DNA from 3 places in the Mesorhizobium sp. M0910 genome. Region 1 is predicted to be linked to each of the others. Evidence: predicted binding sites of a transcription regulator. Region 1 holds the regulator's gene; each other region holds the start of a gene.
The links. Region 1 encodes PhoB, which activates phosphate uptake and scavenging genes when phosphate is short. Its sites were predicted from a motif close to TGTCATNNANCTGTCAT; they were not measured.
Positions count from the first base shown of each region.

Region 2: the regulator PhoB is predicted to act here: its motif matches at 3,920-3,936, upstream of NKH78_RS05460 (PhoX family protein).
Region 3: the regulator PhoB is predicted to act here: its motif matches at 2,848-2,864, upstream of NKH78_RS11630 (esterase-like activity of phytase family protein).

Region 1 covers NZ_JAMYNZ010000007.1:252,276-259,181, forward strand. The annotation lists gene pstS (phosphate ABC transporter substrate-binding protein PstS) at 1-961, shown strand, start outside; gene pstC (phosphate ABC transporter permease subunit PstC) at 1,021-2,010, shown strand; gene pstA (phosphate ABC transporter permease PstA) at 2,014-2,865, shown strand; gene pstB (phosphate ABC transporter ATP-binding protein PstB) at 2,862-3,665, shown strand; gene phoU (phosphate signaling complex protein PhoU) at 3,698-4,405, shown strand; gene phoB (phosphate regulon transcriptional regulator PhoB) at 4,422-5,111, shown strand; gene NKH78_RS19530 (ROK family protein) at 5,121-6,365, opposite strand; gene xylF (D-xylose ABC transporter substrate-binding protein) at 6,651-6,906, shown strand, end outside.
Region 2 covers NZ_JAMYNZ010000002.1:322,193-329,098, reverse strand. The annotation lists gene NKH78_RS05475 (ABC transporter permease) at 1-439, shown strand, start outside; gene NKH78_RS05470 (MarR family winged helix-turn-helix transcriptional regulator) at 574-1,062, shown strand; gene NKH78_RS05465 (GNAT family N-acetyltransferase) at 1,062-1,742, shown strand; gene NKH78_RS05460 (PhoX family protein) at 1,846-3,852, opposite strand; gene NKH78_RS05455 (hypothetical protein) at 4,055-4,393, shown strand; gene NKH78_RS05450 (phosphatase PAP2 family protein) at 4,408-5,109, shown strand; gene NKH78_RS05445 (helix-turn-helix domain-containing protein) at 5,423-5,692, shown strand; gene NKH78_RS05440 (SulP family inorganic anion transporter) at 5,873-6,906, shown strand, end outside.
Region 3 covers NZ_JAMYNZ010000004.1:136,941-143,846, forward strand. The annotation lists gene NKH78_RS11620 (MATE family efflux transporter) at 1-146, opposite strand, end outside; gene NKH78_RS11625 (L,D-transpeptidase) at 346-1,134, shown strand; gene NKH78_RS11630 (esterase-like activity of phytase family protein) at 1,282-2,760, opposite strand; gene NKH78_RS11635 (LacI family DNA-binding transcriptional regulator) at 3,069-4,094, opposite strand; gene NKH78_RS11640 (Gfo/Idh/MocA family protein) at 4,289-5,323, shown strand; gene NKH78_RS11645 (sugar phosphate isomerase/epimerase family protein) at 5,320-6,228, shown strand; gene NKH78_RS11650 (substrate-binding domain-containing protein) at 6,394-6,906, shown strand, end outside.

The DNA of each region.
Region 1 (6,906 bases):
CGGCGCCACCTTCCCCTACCCGATCTATGCGAAGTGGGCCGACACCTACAAGAAAGACACCGGCGTTGGCCTCAACTACCAGTCGATCGGTTCCGGCGGCGGCATCAAGCAGATCAAGGCCAAGACCGTTACCTTCGGCGCTTCGGATGCGCCGCTCAAGGGCGACGAGCTTGAAGCGTCCGGACTGGCTCAGTTCCCGATGGTGATGGGCGGCATCGTTCCGGTCGTCAACCTCGAAGGCCTCAAGCCGGGCGAGTTGGTTCTCGACGGCCCGACGCTGGCCGACATCTTCCTCGGCAAGATCACGAGCTGGGATGACGAGGCGATCAAGAAGCTCAATCCCGACGTCAAGCTGCCTTCGCAGGCGATCGCGGTCGTTCACCGTTCCGATGGTTCGGGCACGACGTTCAACTTCACATACTACCTCGGCGACGTCAGCGCGGACTGGAAAGAAAAGGTCGGCGTCGACAAGGCCGTGGAATGGCCGGTCGGCATCGGCGCCAAAGGCAATGAGGGCGTTGCCAACAACGTCTCCCAGACCGGCGGCGCGATCGGTTATGTCGAATACGCCTACGCCAAGCAGAACAAGCTCACCCACACCGACATGATCAACAAGGACGGCAAGAAGGTCGAGCCCACCGCAGCCGCGTTCTCGGCGGCAGCGGCCAATGCCGACTGGAGCTCGCAGCCGGGCTATGGGGTGATCCTCGCCAATGAGCCGGGCGCCGAGTCCTGGCCGATGACGGCGGCGACGTGGATCCTCCTGTATAAGAAGCCGGACGACGCCGCGACCACCGGCGAAGCGCTCAAATTCTTCGCCTGGGCGTATGACAAGGGCGACGAGATGGCCGGCGAGCTGGACTACGTTCCGATGCCCGACAAGGTGGTTGAGAGCGTCAAGGCCATGTGGGCCAAGGAAGTCGTCGGCGACGATGGCAAGCCGCTCTACTCGGCTATGTAATCTCCTCCAGGGAGGGCGTCGACGGCGCCCTCCCTGTTGCCTTTAATCGCGAGGACCCAATGACCATCGCTTCCGATGCCATGCCATCATCTGCAGCAGCCCGGGCCAGGGACGCTACGGTGCGGCGCTTCGCGCTCACAGATGCCATATTTCGCGGACTCACCCGCGCTTCCGCAATCCTTGTGCTGGTCATCCTCGGCGGTGTCGCGATCTCGCTGTTTGCCGGCTCATGGCAGGCGCTGTCGTCCTTCGGCTTTTCTTTCCTGACGACTGAGAGCTGGAATCCGGTCACGGAAAAATTTGGCGCACTGGCGCCGATCTACGGCACCCTGGTGACGGCGGCCATCGCCATCCTGATCGCGGTTCCGATCGGCATCGGCATTGCGATCTTTCTCACCGAGCTCTGCCCGCGCCCGCTCAGGCGCCCGATCGGCATAGCGGTCGAGCTATTGGCCGGCATTCCCTCGATCATCTATGGTATCTGGGGCCTGTTCGTGTTCGCGCCATTCCTGCAGACGACGATACAGCCCTTCATCATCAACATCTTCCACGGCGTGCCGGGACTATCCAGCCTTTTCGCCGGCCCTCCTTACGGCATCGGCCTTCTGACCTCGGCGCTGATCCTCGCCATAATGGTGTTGCCCTTCATCACCTCGATCACCAAGGATGTCTTCGATACGGTGCCGGCGGTGCTGAAGGAATCGGCCTACGGCATCGGTTGCACGACCTGGGAAGTGACCCGGCGCGTGGTCATTCCCTATACCCGCATCGGCATCATGGGCGGCGTCATGCTTGGCCTCGGCCGGGCACTCGGCGAAACCATGGCGGTGACTTTCGTCATCGGCAACGCGCATCGCATCAGTGCCTCCCTGTTCGCACCGGGCACGACGATCTCGGCGACCATCGCCAATGAATTTACCGAGGCCGACGGCGACCTCTACACCTCCTCGCTGGTCGCGCTCGGCCTGATCCTGTTCGTCATCACCTTCCTGATCCTTGCCGCCGCCCGCTATATGCTGATGCGGATCGACGCCCGTACGGGAGCCTGACCGATGTCGACATCCTCATCGCTCCACAGCCGCCGCAAAGCCAGGAATTCGGTGATGATGGCGCTTTGCGTCGTCGCCGCCGGCATCGGACTTGCCTGGCTGGCGCTCATTCTCGGTGCGTTGGTCTATAAGGGCACAGCCGGGCTTTCGTTCGCGGTCTTCACCGAGATGACGCCACCACCGGGCGAAGCCGGCGGCCTGCTCAATGCCATCGCGGGCAGCCTGCTGATGACGATCATCGCCGTTGTCGTCGGCACGCCGATCGGCGTGCTGGCGGGAACCTACATGGCCGAGTATGGACGCTTTTCGCGCATCACCACCGTCGTCCGCTTCATCAACGACATCCTGTTGTCGGCGCCGTCGATCATCATCGGCTTGTTCGTCTATGAATTGATGGTGCGGCCAATGGGACATTTCTCGGCCATTGCCGGCGCCGTGGCGCTTGCCATCCTGGTCATTCCGGTGGTCGTGCGCACCACTGAAGACATGCTCAACCTGGTGCCGAACGCGTTGCGTGAAGCCGGTGCCGCGATCGGCGCGCCACGCTGGGTGGTGATCCGTTCGGTCGCCTACCGCGCCGCATTGTCCGGCATCGTCACCGGCATATTGCTGGCGATAGCACGCATTTCCGGCGAGACGGCGCCGCTGCTTTTCACCGCGCTCAACAACCAGTTCTGGAGCAGCAATATCAACGCGCCGATGGCCAGCCTGCCGGTGACCATCTTCCAGTTCGCTCTCAGCCCTTACGAGGAATGGCAGCAACTGGCGTGGACCGGCGCACTCATAATCACCCTGACGGTTCTGGGCTTGAGCATCCTCGCCCGCAGCCTTACCGGACGCAGAGAGGACAGATGACACAGATGTTGTCCCCAGACATGACGATGACCGAAACGGTCACCGAGAAGACGAAGATCGAGGTCAAGAACCTCAACTTCTACTACGGCCAGAGTAAGGCGCTGAAGGACATCAGCCTGTCGCTGCCCGAGCGCAGCGTCACAGCCTTCATCGGCCCTTCGGGTTGCGGGAAATCGACGCTGCTGCGCGTCTTCAACCGCATCTACGAGCTCTACCCGAAACAGACCGCCGAGGGCCAGGTGCTGCTCGACGGCAAGAACATTCTCGACCGGTCGCAGGATCTCAACCTCCTCAGGACAAAGATCGGCATGGTGTTCCAGAAGCCGACGCCGTTCCCGATGTCGATCTACGAGAACATAGCATTCGGCGTCAGGCTCTACGAGAATCTCGGCAAGTCCGAGATGGACGGCCGCGTCGAGCAAGCGTTGAAGCGGGCCGCGCTGTGGAGCGAGGTCAAGGACAAGCTAAACGCCAGCGGGTTGAGCCTGTCCGGTGGCCAGCAGCAGCGGCTCTGCATCGCGCGCACCGTGGCAGTGAAGCCGGAAGTCATTCTGCTCGACGAACCGGCTTCGGCCCTCGACCCGCTGTCGACGGCCAAGATCGAGGAACTGATCGACGAGTTGCAAGCCGACTACACGATCGTCATCGTCACCCACAACATGCAGCAAGCGGCGCGCGTGTCGCGCCAGACCGCCTTCATGTATCTGGGTGAACTGGTCGAGTTCGACCGGACTGAGAAGATCTTCACATCGCCCCGCGAGAAGCGCACGCAGGACTACATCACCGGCCGCTTCGGCTGAGCCGTTCCGATCATGCATATGAGGACAGGACCATGGGCGAACACACAGTCGCTTCTTTCGACGAGGATCTCGAGCAGATCAGTAAGCTGATCCGCGACATGGCCGACCTCGCCGGTTCGATGGTCGGCGGGGCGACCAAGGCCCTGTTGAATTCCGACAACGTGCTGGCGCAGCGCGTCGTCTCCGACGACGCCATCATGGACGCGCGTCAACGCGAACTGGACGATCGCGCCATCACCCTGATCGCCAAGCGCCAGCCAATGGCTCACGATCTGCGCCATGTCGTCGGAGCGATCCGCATGGCCGGCGACCTCGAACGCATCGGCGACCTTGCCAAGAATATCGCCAAGCGTGTGAGCGCGGTCGGCCTCAGCGTCACGCCGCGCGACCTATCGCATTCCATCGATGCGATGGCGCAGCTGGTGCTCATCCAGGTGCAGGGCGTCATCGAGGAATATGCCGCAGGCGATGCGGCCGCGTTGGCCAAGCTGCGCGCCGCCGACGAGCGTATCGACGTCAAATACACGTCCGTGTTCCGCGAGCTGTTAACCTACATGATGGAAGATCCGCGCAACATCACCGCTTGCACGCATCTGCTGTTCTGCGCCAAGAATCTCGAGCGGATCGGCGACCATGTCACCAACATCGCCGAGAATGCGTATTATGTGCTGACCGGCGAGCAATTGCCCGTCAATCGTCCGAAGCAGGACGAAACGACAATGTCCGCGCCGGTGACATGATGGGGGTGCCCAGCCGATGATCGCACCACGCATAATGGTGGTGGAGGACGAGGAGCCGTTGGGCGTGCTGCTCCGCTACAATCTCGAATCCGAAGGCTACCAGGTCGAGGTGGTGACACGCGGCGACGAAGCCGAGATCCGTTTGCAGGAAAATGTGCCCGACCTTCTGGTGCTCGACTGGATGATACCGGCGGTTTCCGGCATCGAGCTCTGCCGCAGGTTGCGCGTGCGCCCCGAAACCGAGCGGCTGCCGATCATCATGCTGACCGCGCGCGGCGAGGAGAGCGACCGGGTGCGCGGTCTTTCGACCGGCGCCGACGACTATCTGGTCAAACCGTTTTCGACGCCGGAATTCATGGCCAGGGTCAAGGCGCTGCTGCGGCGCGCCAAGCCGGAAGTGCTGTCCAGCGTGTTGAAGGTCGGCGACATCGTGCTCGATCGCGAATCGCACAGGGTCTATCGCAAGAAGAGCGAGATCCGGCTCGGGCCGACCGAATTCCGACTGCTCGAGTTCATGATGCGGCATCCGGGCCGCGTCTTCTCGCGTAGCCAGTTGCTCGATAATGTCTGGGGCGAGACGATCTACATCGACGAACGCACCGTCGACGTCCATGTCGGGCGGCTGCGCAAAGCCGTCAATAACGGCCGCATGCCGGATGTCATCCGCACCATCCGCGGTGCCGGCTATGCGATCAGGGAAGATTGACCCGCCTGGTCAGGCGACGTTCTTTCTGACGCCGGGCCTCATTTGCGCGCCCGGCGCGAAAATCTCCTGGTCGACGAAGCTTAACGCCCGCATCGCGCAGCCTTCGCGGATCAGCGGCAATTCGTTCGGCTCGGTATCGAAGGAGATCGAGCCCGAGTGCTGGCCGCCGGCGGTCTGGGCGATTGCCTTGCGCAAGGCCGGCTCGATCAGATCGAAGGCAGCGGCACTGGCGCCGACCATCGCGACCGGTGCCGGATCGATCAGCGCGAACAGCGAGCCGAGACCGAAACCCAGCGCTTCGCCGGCCTTGCGGTAGGCCTCGCGTTCCGGCCCATCCTTCTCGCGCGCGCGGGCGGCCAGCGCGCGCATGTCGGCGTCGCTGACGTCGGCGATAGGTTCGCTGTCTTCGCTCATCTGCCTGGCGTTGCGCCAGATGGCATAGTTGCCGGCATAGGCTTCGATGCAGCCGCGCCGCCCGCAACGGCAGAGCGCGCCGCCCGGACGATGGATCATGTGGCCAAATTCGCCGCCCGAGGAATGCGTCCCGGTGAACAGTTCGCCCTTCAGCACAAGCCCCATACCGATGCCATGCGAAAGCAGGATGGCGATGAAGTCGTCGCGATAGCGATCCGGATTGCGCCAGCGCAAAGCCACCGCCATCATATTGCAGTCGTTCTCCACCGTGGCCGGGATGCCGAATTCGTCCTCCAGCATGTCGGCAAAGGCGATGTCGGTCTGCGGCGTGATCGGCGACCACAGCATGGCGCGTGCAGGGGAGTCGGTAATGCCCTGAATCGCCAGGGCGATGCGGGCGACACTGCGGACGTCAAGGTCTGGGTCCTCAAGCCGGCGCCGGACGATGGCCATGCATTCGCGGATCAGCTCGTCGCGCGGCATGGTCAGCGTGTCCAGCCGGCGCTGTTCCTCGGCGACCACCTGTCCCGCATAGTCGATAATGGCGGCCGACAGGAAATTCAGTGACAACACCACGGTCAGCACCGCCGCCGCTTCCGGGTTGAGGGCGAGGCCGACCTGTGGACGACCGCGTTTCAACGAAACGGGCTCACTTGCCTTGCTCTCGGCGAGGATGCCTTCCCGTATCAGGTCGGAGGAGATCGCCGATATGGTTGAATGACTGAGGCCGGTGGTGGCTGCGATCTCCGTACGCGATGGCTGGCCGGCCCGGCGCACCGCCGAGATCACCATCGCCCGGTTGCGCCGGCGCAAATCGTCATGGCGGATTCCGACCGACATCGTTTTGCTTTCCTCCCGGTTGCCGCGGCCGCTCATGAACCGGAAGCCGTCGGTAATGTCCGACAAATAGTGTCGGATGCGGCAAATAGTGTCAGATGCAGGTGGCGCTGTCATCGTTTATTCCGACGCTCGAAAAAACTCGCACAGTCATCAAAATCCATCAGAATCGATGTTGACAGCAGCCGGAGATCGGGCCAGTATTTTTTCGAGGCTCGAAAAAATTAGAGCTTCTAAGCTGGTCTTTGAGCCAATTGGTCACGCCGTACGCGGCGCAGGGAGGATATGATGAAGAAATTCACGACCGCCATTCTGGCGGGTGTCGCCATGACGCTGGCGCTGGCGTCGGTGGCGCAGGCGAAAGACAAGGTCATCGGCGTTTCCTGGTCGAACTTCCAGGAAGAGCGCTGGAAGACCGACGAGGCCGCAATGAAGGCGGCCATCGAGGCCGCCGGCGACAAGTATATTTCCGCCGACGCACAGTCCAACCCCGGCAAGCAGCTCACCGACGTCGAGAGCCTGATCTCGCAGGGTGCCAATGCGC
Region 2 (6,906 bases), on a different contig from region 1:
GGGTGCGGCGACAAAGTCGATCGTGCTTGGCCTGATCATCCTGGCGACGGCCTCGCTGTTCGTGCCGCTTCACATCGAGCATCCGTTCTGGATGCTCGCCTTCCTGGTGCTGACGGCGGTGACCTTCAGCCTGTTCGGCTTCATCATCGGCATCTGGGCGAAGAGCTTCGAGCAGCTGCAGCTGGTGCCGCTGCTGATCATCACGCCGCTGACCTTCCTCGGCGGCAGCTTCTATTCGATCAACATGCTGCCGGGCATCTGGCGCACGGTGACGCTGTTCAACCCGGTCGTCTACCTGGTCAGTGGCTTCCGCTGGAGTTTTTACGGCAAGTCCGACGTTTCGGTCGGCGTCAGCCTCGGCATGACGGTTGTTTTCCTGCTCGTCTGCATAGCAATCGTCGCCTGGATCTTCAGGACCGGCTACCGGCTGCGCAACTGAGCGACTGGCCTGCCAGGCAAAGCAGCCTTATCAGTCAACGGAAACAGCGCTGAGTGCAGCCCTTGCGACGATGCCCTTGATCTTCATGTTTTGTTATATATCATGTTATTGTTTTTCGCGAGACGGATTGGTTTATGGAAGACATCATACGATCGCTTGGCTTCTTGTGCCTGGGCAGCAGGATGAAGCGTATAGGCGAGCAACTGCAAGCGGAGGCGCAGCGCCTGCTCGACCGGCTGGATGTTCCGGTTCAGGCGAGCCAGTACCCACTGCTGGCCGCGCTCGACAGGCTGGGCCCGCTGCCTGTCGGGGAACTGGCGCAATCGCTTGGCATCGCGCAGCCGGGTGTAACGCGAAGCGTCTCGCTTCTGGCCGGATTGGGATTGCTCGAGGTTAGTCCGTCGACCGATGACCAGCGGCGCAGGATTGTCTCTCTCACTCGGGACGGCCGGCGGCTGGTCGATGTCGCAAAGCGCGAGGTCTGGCCGCGCATCGAAAACGCCGTTGCGGATTTGTGCGCGGATCTTTCGGGGCCGCTTCTTGAGCAGCTGACCGCCATCGAGGACGGTCTAGCCGCGGCTCCTCTCGACCGTCGAGTGAAAAATCCGGAGGCCGCGGCGTAATGAGACACCTGCTCGACCGCCCTATCTGGAGCGCGCTTCAGACGCGACATCGGGCGTTCGCACAAGGTAATGACCTCGCCAGGCGGTATCGGCCGTCGATCGTTCCGTTCGCCGCCACTGGCGCCGACGACGCCGAAAGCCTGCGGGCGCTCGAACAGCTTGTCTCCGCGGGCGAGAGTGTCATCCTGCTTCAGTCGGACGCCATTGCTCTGCCCGCGGGGCTTTTTGCGACTTCCACCGCAGCCGGGGTTCAAATGATTGCCGAGCGGCCGTTGCAAACCGTGTCTGACCAACGTGTGCAACGTCTGACCCGAGACGATGCGGCTGAGATGCTCGCCCTGGCATTGCTCACCAAGCCTGGCCCATTCACGCTCGAAGCCCTGAGCCTGGGCGATTTTTGGGGCGTGAAAATCGAGGGCAGACTTGTGGCAATGGCCGGCGAGCGCATGAAGCAACCTGGCTATACCGAACTCAGCGGGGTGTGCTCACATCCGGAATTTCGCGGCGGTGGCCTAGGCAAGCTGCTGTCCCTGTTCGTGGCAAACCGGATAATGGCGCGCGGCGAAGTTCCCTATCTCCACGCCTATGCCAGCAACGCCACGGCCATCAGACTATACGAGTCCATTGGCTTCAGGTTGCGAAGCACAATGAATGTGGCCGTGGTTCAGCGCACCGAATGATTGGTCGGCGCATGATGCGCAGCATGGATGCATCTCATATCAGGAAAGGAAGGATTTCGTATGGTCGAAATCCTTCCTCGAGACTGCAAGGCCTTCCTGCGTCTCAGACCGCGATCTTGCCGCCGCCTTGCCTGGTGATGGCAACGACCGCCGGGCGCACCGGCATGTCCGGCTTGAAGTCAGGCCAGCGGGTCGACAAATCCTCATAATAGGACGGACGCCCAAAAGCCTCCCAATCCTCGCCACCGTCGCCTGGATGCTGGACGGCAACGAAAGCAGTCTGGTCGTCCGGCGCAAACAGGGGACCACACATTTCGGCGCCGATCGGCACACGGAAGAACAGCTTTGAGGTCGCCCGCGCCGGGCCTTCCGTGTCGACCGCCCACAGGCCGTCGGTGCGGCCTGTGGCCTTCGGGCCCTGGCCGTCGGTAGCAACCCAGAGGCGGCCGGCCGAATCGACCGCGCAATTGTCCGGCATGCCGAACCAGCCATTGGCAGTGGTTGCGGTGGAGAAGGTGGCGCCGATTTCGGCCACGGCGGGATCGCCGCATTTCAGCAGGATTTCCCACTTGCCCTTGGTGGCGGCAAAATCACCGCCGTCCTCGACGATCTCGATGATGTGGCCAAAGGCATTTTCGGCGCGCGGGTTGGCGGGGTCGACCTGATCGGCCTTGCGCTTCGAATTGTTGGTCAGCATGACATAGACTTTGCCATTGGCGGCATTGGGCTGGATGTCTTCCGGACGGTCCATCTTGGTGGCGCCGAGCAGGTCGGCGGCGCGGCGCGTCTCGATCAGCACGTCGGCCTGGCTGGCAAAGCCGTTCTCCGCCGTCAGCGGCCCTTGGCCGAAGACGATCGGCAGCCATTCGATTGAACCGTCCTCGGCGAACTTGGCGACATGCAAGGTGCCGTCGTCGAGCAAATTCATGTTGGCGGCGCGATCGTCCGGATTGAACTTGCCTGTGGTGACGAACTTATAGACATAGTCGAAGCGCTCGTCGTCGCCGAGGTAGAAGACGACACGGCCATCCTTGGCGACGATCGATTCTGCGCCCTCATGCTTGAAGCGGCCCATGGCGGTGCGCTTCCTCGGCACCGACGTCGGATCCTGGACGTCGACCTCGACGATCCAGCCGAAGCGGTTCGGCTCGTTCGGCTCCTTGCCGATATCGAAACGGTCGTGATGCGCCGCCCATTCATAGGCGCCTTCGGGAATGCCGAGGCGCTTGTAGTTGGCCGCCTCGTTATGGCCCTGCGGCAGCTCGCCCGAGAAATAGCCGTGGATGTTCTCCTCGGCCATGACATAGGTGCCCCACGGCGTGACGCCGCCGGCGCAGTTGTTGAGGGTGCCGATGACCTTCGTACCGCTCGGGTCGGCGCTGGTCTTGACGCGGTCGTGGCCGGCGACGGGGCCAGACAGTGCCATCTCGGTATTGGAAGTGATGCGGCGGTTGAGCTTGCCGTCGCGCACGACCTGCCATTTGCCGGCTTCTTTGCGGATCTCGACAATGGTGCCGCCATGCGCGGCCATCTCGACATCGACTTGCTCCTTGCTGAGGGGCGCCTGCTTGGCTTTGCCATCGACGATGGTGACGAGGCCCGGGAACATCAGATGCGGATTGGTGTATTCGTGGTTGACGACCAGCAGGCCATGCTCGGCTGAGCCGCCGATCGGGATATAACCGACATAGTCGTTGTTGTAGCCGAATTGTCTGGCCTGGGCTTCCGCCGACTGTTTTGTCGGATCGAATTCCGGCGAATCGGCGAACAGCGGATCGCCCCAGCGCAGCAGCACGTCGGCGTCATAGCCAGGTGCGACGTGATGCTTGTCGTCGATGCCGGCCTCGAGCTCGTCGAAAGCGAAGGCGGAGCCTTCGGCGGCGCGGGCGTTGTCGGCGGCGATCAGCGCCAGCGGGCTGACGGTAGCGGCTATGGCCGAGACGGCAAGCGAGCCCTTGAGGAAGCCGCGGCGCGAGAACCGCGCGGCGATGATCTCACCCATGGTGCGGTTGTCGGTGGGATTGGCTCCTGGCCCATCGTTTTCCTCGAGCAGACTGGTGCGGAAATGGGCGTCAGGGGTGCGATGTTCGGTCGAGCGCTGTTCAGTCATGGGGGCCTGCCTCTGGCTGGATGGATTGCTGGAGCGTGTTGTCTGGCCAATCCGGTATTACCGGCAGGTCACAGTTTGATGACATGCCGGCTAATTGCCACCTGCGATTTCGTATCCAACATCAGTCCCGCTTGACCGCGACCGGCGCTTCGGAAACAAGAGCTGCGGCAGGCGCGTAGGGACCGCATCGGGAGGAACAAAAGTGAGTTTCTGGGGACTTGGGCAGCTCTGCGTTTCGACCGTGATCTTCCTGCTGGCGGCGATGGCCGCAAAACAGTGGGGGCTGGCGCCGAGCCTCGGCAAGATCGTGCTGACGTTGGCGCTCTATTCGCTGGGCAATCTGATCATGCTGAGGCTGATCCGTGAATTCGGCATGTCGGTGTCGTTCAGCCTGTCGGCGGTGATCCAGCTGGTGTCGGTGAATGTGGTGGCGCTGGTCTTCTTCGGCGAGCGCGTCAATGCCTTACAGGCAACCGGCATTGTGCTTGCCGTCGCAGCTGTGGCGCTGATCACGCTCGGGCCCTATCTGCAAAGGCTGTAGCTGCGATCAGGCCGATGAAGAAGATTGCAAGCAGACTGCGCAACTGGCTGGAGTTCCCGGTTCTGCTGGCCGGGCTGGTCATTGCCGGCGGGCTGTGGGGGTTCGAAGAACTGATGGAGCTGGCGCGGGCGACCACGCCGCATGCCTTCGACACCGAAATCCTGCTTGCCTTCCGCAAGGCCGGCCAGCCCGACAATCCGATCGGACCGGCGTGGCTGGAAGGAGCGATGCGCGACGTCACCAGCCTTGGCAGCGCCAGCGTGCTGGTGCTGATCACGGCAGCAATGATCGTCTATCTGCTCCTTATCCGCAGGCCAGGCGCGGCGCTTCTCATGTTCGTCGCGGTGGCGGGCGGCCAGCTCCTGTCAAGCGTGCTGAAATTCGATATCGACCGGCCGCGCCCCGATCTGGTCTCGCATCTCGCCGATGTGGCATCGCTTTCGTTTCCGAGCGGCCACGCCATGCTGTCGGCGGTGACGTATTTGACGCTGGGCAGCATGGCGGCACGGTTTTTGCCCGGGCGCACGACGAAGATCTATGTGCTCGTGCTGGCGGTGCTGACGACGGTGGTGGTCGGCATCAGCCGCATCTATCTCGGCGTCCACTGGCCGTCCGACGTGCTGGCCGGCTGGTGCGCCGGCTTTGCCTGGGCGATGCTGTGCTGGCTGGCGGCACGACTGCTGCAGCGATGGCTAGGGCGGGCCGACGGCACCTGACGTCGGCCGGACTATTTCAAATCAGCCTGTTGATCAGGCCATGTCCGCAGCCTGCCAGCAGGAAAACCATCGACAGCACGACTGTCGAGGTCGCCAACGCTTTGAATGTCTTCACCTGCTCATCCTTTTTGAGGTCCTACTGTAAAATCGGTACCGTAATGGATGTCCCGCCAAACGATGCCGAGGTTTGTAGCATGCCAGCGCACCGGCTGGCAAAGACTGTTGCATGTTTCACATATGCAAGATGATGTTTGACCCATCATCATGAAGGTATTATACGTGATACTGCAGAACTCAGACGGGGTTTTGACCGATGATCACTGCCGCGCAGATGCGTGCCGCGAGGGCGCTGGCCGGCATCGATCAGAAGACCCTCGCCGAGCGCGCCGGGGTTTCGCTTCCAACCATTCAGCGCATGGAAGCGAGCGACGGCGTGGTCCGGGGCGTGGTCGATACGCTGATGAAGGTCATCCAGGCCCTTGAAGAGGCCGGGGTCGAGCTGATCGGCGAAAACCAGGCGAGCGAGCGTGGCGGCAGGGGCGTTCGCCTCAAGCCTGTCACGCCGCAGAACCCGCAAGGCTGACGCTACTGCCGCATCGCCGAAAATCAAATTCGGTTTTCGGATAGTCCGATGCGCGGGTCAAAAGTGTTGGGGCGTATCTGTGCGCCTATTTGGACGCACGCCGCTCCAAGTCGCGACGGCGACCGCCGACAGTCCTGCCGACGATCCCGCCGCTCCTTGGTTTCATGCGGAAGGCACTCGATGGATCAGACGCAGCGGGCAGTGCATCAACCGGCGCGGCCGACATTTTCCGAACTGTTCACCCCGAAGCTGGTGACGGTGCTGCGGGAGGGCTACACGCTCACGCATTTCAAGGCGGATGCCATCGCCGGGCTGACTGTCGCCATCATTGCGCTGCCGTTGTCGATGGCAATTGCCATTGCTTCAGGCGTGACGCCGGAGCGCGGGCTCTACACCTCGATCATTGGCGGCTTCCTGGTCTCGGCGCTTGGCGGCAGCCGTTTCCAGATCGGCGGCCCGGCCGGCGCCTTCATTGTGCTTGTGGCGGCGACAGTGGCGCGGGTTGGCGTCGACGGCTTGCTGCTGGCGACGATGATGGCCGGCGTGTTCCTGCTTGCCATCGGCTATCTCAGACTTGGCACCTACATCAAGTTCATCCCCTACCCGGTGACCGTCGGCTTCACCGCCGGCATCGCTGTCATCATCTTCTCCGGCCAGATCGTCGAACTGTTCGGGCTGAAGCTCGCCGGCAAGGAGCCAGGGCCGCTGGTGCCGAAGCTGATGGCCATCGGCGAAGCGGCCGGAACAATCAACCTCGCCGCAACTGCGGTGGCGGCGCTGACCATCATCACCATTGCGACGTTGAGGCGGTTTCGGCCGAAGTGGCCGGCTATGCTGATTGCCATCGGACTGGCATCCCTCGTCGTCGCATTGCTCGCCATGCCGGCCGAGACGATCGGCACGCGCTTCGGCGGCATCCCGCGCAGCCTGCAATGGCCGGCCTTCCCGCCGCTCAGCCTCGACAGGATAATCGACGTGCTGCCGGACGCCATCGCCTTTGCGCTGCTCGGGGCGATCGAATCGCTGCTGTCGGCCGTCGTCGCCGACGGCATGACCGGAAGGCGGCATCGCTCCAATTGCGAGTTGGTGGCGCAAGGCTTCGCCAATATCGCCTCCGCCTTGTTCGGCGGCATATGCACCACTGGCACCATTGCCCGCACCGCGACCAATGTACGGGCCGGCGCGCATGGACCGGTCTCAGGCATGATGCACTC
Region 3 (6,906 bases), on a different contig from region 1:
CCGACCCAGACGGCATTGATTGAGCCGTTGAGCGACTGCAGAACATTGGAGCCGAGCACCGGCAGGGCGAACAGCAGCAATGTACGCGGGATAGGTCCACTGGTGAGGTCGCTGGTCCGCCGGCGTGCGGGCATCTTGTCGTCCATGGCAGGCAACTCGGCGAAGGCTTATCTTGAGTCCGGTCCGCAATGATTGCCGATTTAACGAGACAGGTCGACGCAGCGTTGCGAATTCCGCCTGGCGTGCCTTGATCCAATCATGTTCTCAAAGCTTCCGGAATCGTATATTGATCCTGCACGCGTGGGGCCGCATCTTTCCTAGATCTCATGGGCAAGCCGGGGGTTCATGTCCGATATTCCGCTGTTTTTTGAGCGCCTGAACCGGCGTGCGTTTCTTGGTGCATCCGCTTTGGGCGCGGCCTCCGTGGCTCTTTCGGCGTGCACCACGACGGACGTAGCGGCGCCGCCAGTGACCGCGGCGCCAAGCGATCCGGCTTTCGGCGATGCCGCAAGTATGTATGCGGCGCGCGTCGACGAGGGCTATCAACTGCCGGCAATCCCGGTAGCCAAGGTCGATCCGAAATTCGTGCGCCAAATCGTGTCCGATCCGACCGGAGAAAAACCCGGCACGATCGTCGTCGATACCTCCGAGCACTTCCTCTATCTGGTGCACGACGGCGGCAAGGCAATTCGCTATGGCGTCAGCCTCGGCAAGGCCGGTTTCGGATGGACCGGCAGCGCCGTGGTTCAGGCGAGGAAGAAGTGGCCGGTCTGGACGCCGCCGCCGGAGATGATCCAGCGCCGGCCGGAACTGGCGAAATACAAGGACGGCATGCCGCCCGGCCCGCACAGCCCGCTGGGCGCACGCGCGCTATATCTCTTCCGCGACGGCAAGGACACGATGTACCGGCTGCACGGCACGCCGGAGTGGGATTCCATCGGGAAGAACGCTTCCTCCGGCTGTGTGCGCTTCATGAATCAGGACATTATCGACCTCTACAGCCGCGTCGACGGCGTCGCGCCGGTCTTCGTGCGCCCGAACCTGTCGGCCGCCGGGAAGATCGCCGCCGTGTCGGACAGGACGGCCGAGCCGATCGATGCGGGCGTGCCAAAGGACGCGGAGATGTTGAGGTAAGTGCCTTCGACGGATCATCAGTCTTAGGTTTTGCAAACCCACTAGAACACAATCCTTGTGCCGGCGAGCCGCAACTGAAGGGCCCGACCTTTCGATCGTGCCAGGCAGGCGGACGCGTTCGGCGCGTCCGCCTGCCTGGGGGTGTCGCTACTTCCCGGCGAGGCCTGGAAGCGTGACCTGATAGACCAGGAACATCGTGTCGACATCGGCGCCATCGTCGGCCTTGTAGGCCGCGCCGACCTGGAAGCCGTCCTGGGTGAGAAAGTCATTGTCGTTGGCGACGAACAGGAAATAGTCGTCGGGCCGTGTTGGATCGAGGACGCTCACCACCGACATCGCCTCCCACTTCTCCGAAAGGTTGTTGCGGTCATTGGGCGCGCCATTGTGCAGCCCGAAGCGGCCGAGCTCGGTCTTGTCGTTGATGTCGATGAACGGCGTCAGCTTGGCCGGCGTCACCGAGGGATCGAGCTCACCTTTGGGCGCAACCGGCTTGTCCTTGTCGAACTCGGTGCCGGCGATGTCGGTTGCCGCCGACACATCGACGACGCTGATCTCGCGATAGAGCGAGGTGTCGCCCTTCACCCCTTGGCCGTTGCCGCTGTCGCGCGCCAGCATCAGGAAGGTCTTGTCCGACAGAGCCACGATTTCGCTCTGCGCGGCAATCTTGGTCTTGCCCTTGGCATCGGTGAACACCGGCAGCGCCACAACATATTCATGCGCAAGCTTGAGTTGGGCCGGATCCGAGGCATCGTAGACCAGCGCGCGCGTGTTCTGGCGCGTCGAAGCGGAATCGCCGCCATCCTGTCTGGGGGCCGATTGCAGCACAGCGATCAGGAACTTCCCGTCCGGCGTCAGTGCCATGCCTTCGAGGCCCTGGTTGTTCTGACGGCCGGTTTCGGGATCCGTCGGATCTGGGTCTGCCGCGCCCGGTCCCGGATTGTTGGACGCGAAGTTCGGCGTTCCATGACGCATCGGGACAAGCGCCGCCGGCGACTGCGTTGCCGACATCAGACGCCCATCGGCGGAGAAGTGGTAGATGTTCGGACCATATTCGTCCGAGATGAACATGGTGCCGTCGGGCAGCCGCACGATCGCCTCGTTATCGAGCGCGAGCTTGCCGTTGGCTTCGGGCAGGATCGGCATGTCGTCGGTCGCGGCGCGCACGCCGTTGAGCGGATCGAGGCCGGTTGCGTCGGCGCCCTTGTCGTCGGTCAAAAGCATGGTGTCGGCAAGGGTTGCCTTGAGGCCCGACTGTTCCTGGCCGGCGGCTGGTGCCGCACCCGGTGCGATCGGGGCGAATTCGATGGCAATCGTGTTGATGCGCGGACGGTAATCGGTGGTGCCGACGACATTGTAGCCACGATCCGGCAGCAGCCACAGCGAGCCCTTATAGCCATCGGCGCCATGCGTCCAGCCGGCAGCGTCGATCGCCATGCCCGAGCCGGAGCCAAACGTCTCGCCGAACTTGTCCCTTTGGCTGGCCGGGATGCGACCGACACCGACCAGGCCCTTGTTGACGAAGCTGACGCCGCCGACGGTCGCTGCGTTTTCAGCCAAGGCCGGAGTCAAGGCGGTGAACATCGCCAGCGCGACCGCGAGGGACGCGTTTCGGTGCAGGTTTTTCATGGAAATCCTCTTTGTGACAAAACAGCCGAAGCGGGCGTCGCATCGACATGCCGCCAGCGCTTTCCGAAAAAGGTCTAGGACGCGAACATGATACTTGCGTGACAGAGGGCGCTTGTTCCTTCGTCCCTTGTGGGAGCAGGTGGATCGGCGCGCAGCGCCGAGACGGAAGAGGGGTGCTGGACGGAGTGCCTCGGTGCCGAGCTGGAGCACCCTCATCCGACCGAGCTGAGCCTGTCCTCTGGCTTGCCGAAGGCAAGACCCGTGGGCTCGGCCACCTTCTCCCCAAGGGGAGAAGGGAAGTGCCGCGCTCAATCGCTGTCGCGCGCGATCAGCTGCAGCGGCCAGACTTCACGGATGATGCGTGCGCCTTCGGCGCCGGCGTAAGCCGGGATCGATGCCAGCAGCATTTCGGCCAGCCGCTCGCCCATCGGCTCAAGCGCCGGGCGGAAGCCGGTCAGCGCCGGCGAAAAATAGCGGCAGAGCGGGGTGTCGACGATGACGATCACCGCGATGTCGTGGCCGGGCTTGATGCCCGCCTCGGCCAAAGCCTTGCAGCCGCCAAGCGCCATCGCGTCATTGTTGAAGATGATGGCGGTCGGCGGGTCCTTGGAGCGCATGACCTTCGGCGTCACCGCGTAGCCGCCTGCCTCGTTGATGAAGCCGTCGGCGATCAACTCGGGGTCGAATTCGATGCCGTGCCGCCGCAACGCCTTGCGATAGCCGGCGAGGAACAGATAGCCGAAATTGAGATCGAGCGACGGGCGGATGGCCGCGATGCGGCGGTGACCGCGCGCGACAAGACGATCGACCGCGTCAGCACCGGCTTTTTCGAAGTCGAGGTCGAGCGAGGGGTAGGCATCGCCGCCGGAGCGGCTGCGGCCGAGCGTCGCGAACGGGAAACCGGCCTGGGTCAGATAGTCGATGCGCTCGTCCTCGCGCCGCGTCCAGGCCAGCACCACCGCATCGGCCCGCCGGGTCTCGACGACACGGCGCAGGCGCTCCTGCTGATAGTCGCCCGGCGCGCCCATCACCACGATCAGGTCGAGTCCGCTTTCGGCGAGCTTGGCCTGCAACCCGGTCAGGAACGGAATGAAGAACGGCTCGCCATATTCCTGATCGCCCGGATGCGGCTGCAGCATGAAGGCGATCGAATGGGTGGCGCCGCGCCGCAAACTGCGGCCGGACTGGTTCGGCGAATAATTCAGCTTCTTGGCCGCATCGAGCACGCGCTGGCGTGTGTCGGCGTTGACGTCGGCGCGGCCGTTGAGCGCGCGCGACACCGTGCCGATCGAAATGTTCAGGTGACGCGCAAGGTCGTGAATGCTGGACGCCAAAGGACAGTTCTCCCCCTTGCTTGGCTAGCACCGGCTGCTGTTCAGGCCAAGCCGGCATCACGTTTTTCGCTATCGGCCGATTGACATTCTACGCCATCGGGTGTGTTCTCGTAAACGTTTACGGAAAACATTCACGGCCCTGCCGTGAACGCCGTGACGATCGGTCTGGAGGGGCCGAGAGGGAGGAGCACTGGATGATCAATGTCGTCCTGGTCGGCTGCGGCGCCATGAGCAAGGCATGGCTCGATGCAGCCAGGCAGATCGACGGGCTCGCCATTGTCGGCCTGGTCGATATCGATGTCGAACGGGCGCGGGCGAGGGCGCGCGAATACGAGCTTTCGAGCGCCATCATTGGAACCGACCTCGACGCCGTGCTCGACCAGACCAGGCCCGACGCGGTATTCGACGTGGTGGTTCCCGCCGCCCGCCGCGAGGTCGCGCTTTCCGCCTTTGCCCATAATTGCCACCTGCTGACCGAAAAGCCACTCGCCGACAGCCCGGACAATGCGCGTGCCATCGTCGAGGCCGCCCGCAGCGCCGGGCGTATCCATGCCGTCGTCCAGAACCGCCGCTATGTCGCCAATGTCAGGCGCATCCGGCGCTTTCTCGATTCCGGCGCCATTGGTGCGCCAACCAGCATCCATGCCGAGTTCTTCGTCGCGCCGCATTTCGGCGGCTTTCGCGAGGAGATGCGTCATGTGCTGCTGCTCGACATGGCGATCCACACATTCGATGCCGCCCGCTACATGGCGGCCGGCGAGCCGACCGGTGTCTATTGCCAGGAGTGGGAGCCGGCCAATTCCTGGTATCGGCAAGGGTCGTCGGCGACCGCAAGCTTCGACCTCGGCGGCGGCAAGCTGTTCACCTATGCCGGCAGCTGGTGCGCGGCCGGCTTCCGCACCAGCTGGGACAGTACATGGCGGATCGTCGCAGAGCGCGGCAGCATTGTGTGGGACGGCGAGGACGGGCTGAAGGCGGAAATCGTGCAGCCGGTCCGTGAAGGCCTGTTCGACCGCACCGAACCGATAGCCGTGCCGCCGCTCGACCCGGCCGATCGCGTCGGCGGCCATCTCGGCATCATCCAGGATTTCGTCCGCGCCGTCGAAACCGGCACCGAGCCGGAGACGCGCGGCGCCGACAACATCAAGAGCCTGGCCATGGTTTTCGCTGCGATCGAGAGCGCCGAGACCGGGCGCCGGGTCGCCATCGCTGCACAGGAAGGATCATGATGCCAAACCCGCTGCTCGACATCAGGATCGGCACAATGGTGCGGGCCAATCTCGACGACCCGGCCGCCTATGTCAGGCAGATCCTGCCGCTCGGCTTCGAGAGCATCCAGCCGTTCTTCTGGCAGACGCTGGGCGGCAAGGACATTCCGCGGCTAGCGGGCGAGATCCGCGAGGCGATCGGCGATGCCGATGTCATCGTCTCATCGATCGGCGTTTTCGGCAATCCGCTGGAGAGCGGCGAGATCGATCGCGGCGTGCTCCAGGCGTGGGAAACGATCATCGACAACGCGCATCTGTTCGGCACCAATATGGTCAGCGGCTTTACCGGCCGCATTCGCGGCAAGCCGCTGCCCGACAGCCTGCCGCGTTTCCGCGAGGTCTGGGGACCGTTGGCCAGGCGTGCCGCCGACAAGGGCGTGCGCATCGCGTTCGAGAACTGCGCCATGGACGGCAACTGGGCCAGCGGTGACTGGAACATCGCCCACAATCCGGACGCCTGGGAGTTGATGTTCAACGAGTTGCCGGACGGCAATCTCGGCCTGGAGTGGGAGCCCTGCCATCAACTGGTCTATCTGATCGATCCGATCCCGCAGATCCGCAAATGGGCGCCGCGTATCTTCCACGTCCACGGCAAGGACGCGACGGTGCGCTGGGACGTGATCCGCGAACATGGCGTGTTCGGCCGCCTGCCGTTCGTGCAGATGCGCACCCCTGGCTTCGGCGATAGCGACTGGACGCGGGTGATCAGTGAGCTGCGGCTGGCCGGCTACAAGGGCGCCATCGACATTGAGGGCTGGCACGACCCGGTCTATCGCGGCGATCTCGAGATCACCGGCCAGGCGCGTGCGCTGGACTATCTCCAACAATGCCGGGGAGGCGCGAGCTACCTGCCGAACCCGGTGTGAGGCTAATGCATGTCGCGCAAAAGTGCCCAGCGGTTTTGCGATAACGACATGCATAAAAACAGGACAAGCCGGCGGGAGGTGCCGGCCAGGGAAAGATTGCGGCGCCTTGCCGAAGCGATCGTCAAAACCCCTCGGCTAGCGAGGGAACAAAGGGAGGATAAGTGCATGAGCATTACGATGAGAAGGACAGTTCTGCGCTCGACCGTCGCGGCGGCCGCGATGGCGCTCGCCGCCGCACTCTCGACCTTGCCGGCGCAGGCGCTCGATGCCCAGTGGTGCAAGGACGTCCATATCCGCTTCTTCGTCGGCGGCGCCGAGGGCGATGCCTTCGGCACGATCGTCTATAATGGCGCAAAGCAGGCGGCGGCCGATCTCGGGCCGAAGGTCGACTACATCTTTTCCCAGTGGGATGTCGAGAAGATGGTGCAGCAATTGCGCGAGGCTGTCGCGGTCAAGCCCCAAGGCATCGCCATGATGGGCCACCCCGGCGACGCCGCGATCATGCCGCTGGCCGAACAGGCGCACAAGGACGGCATCAAGATGATGTACCAGAACGTGCCGGTGCCGACGGTCACGGCGGCGTTCGGCGGCGGCTATGTCGGTGCCCAGCAGGAGCAGCAGGGCCGCGCGCTTGGCGCCGAGGCGGTCAAGCTGGCCGGGCTCAAGGCCGGCGACAAG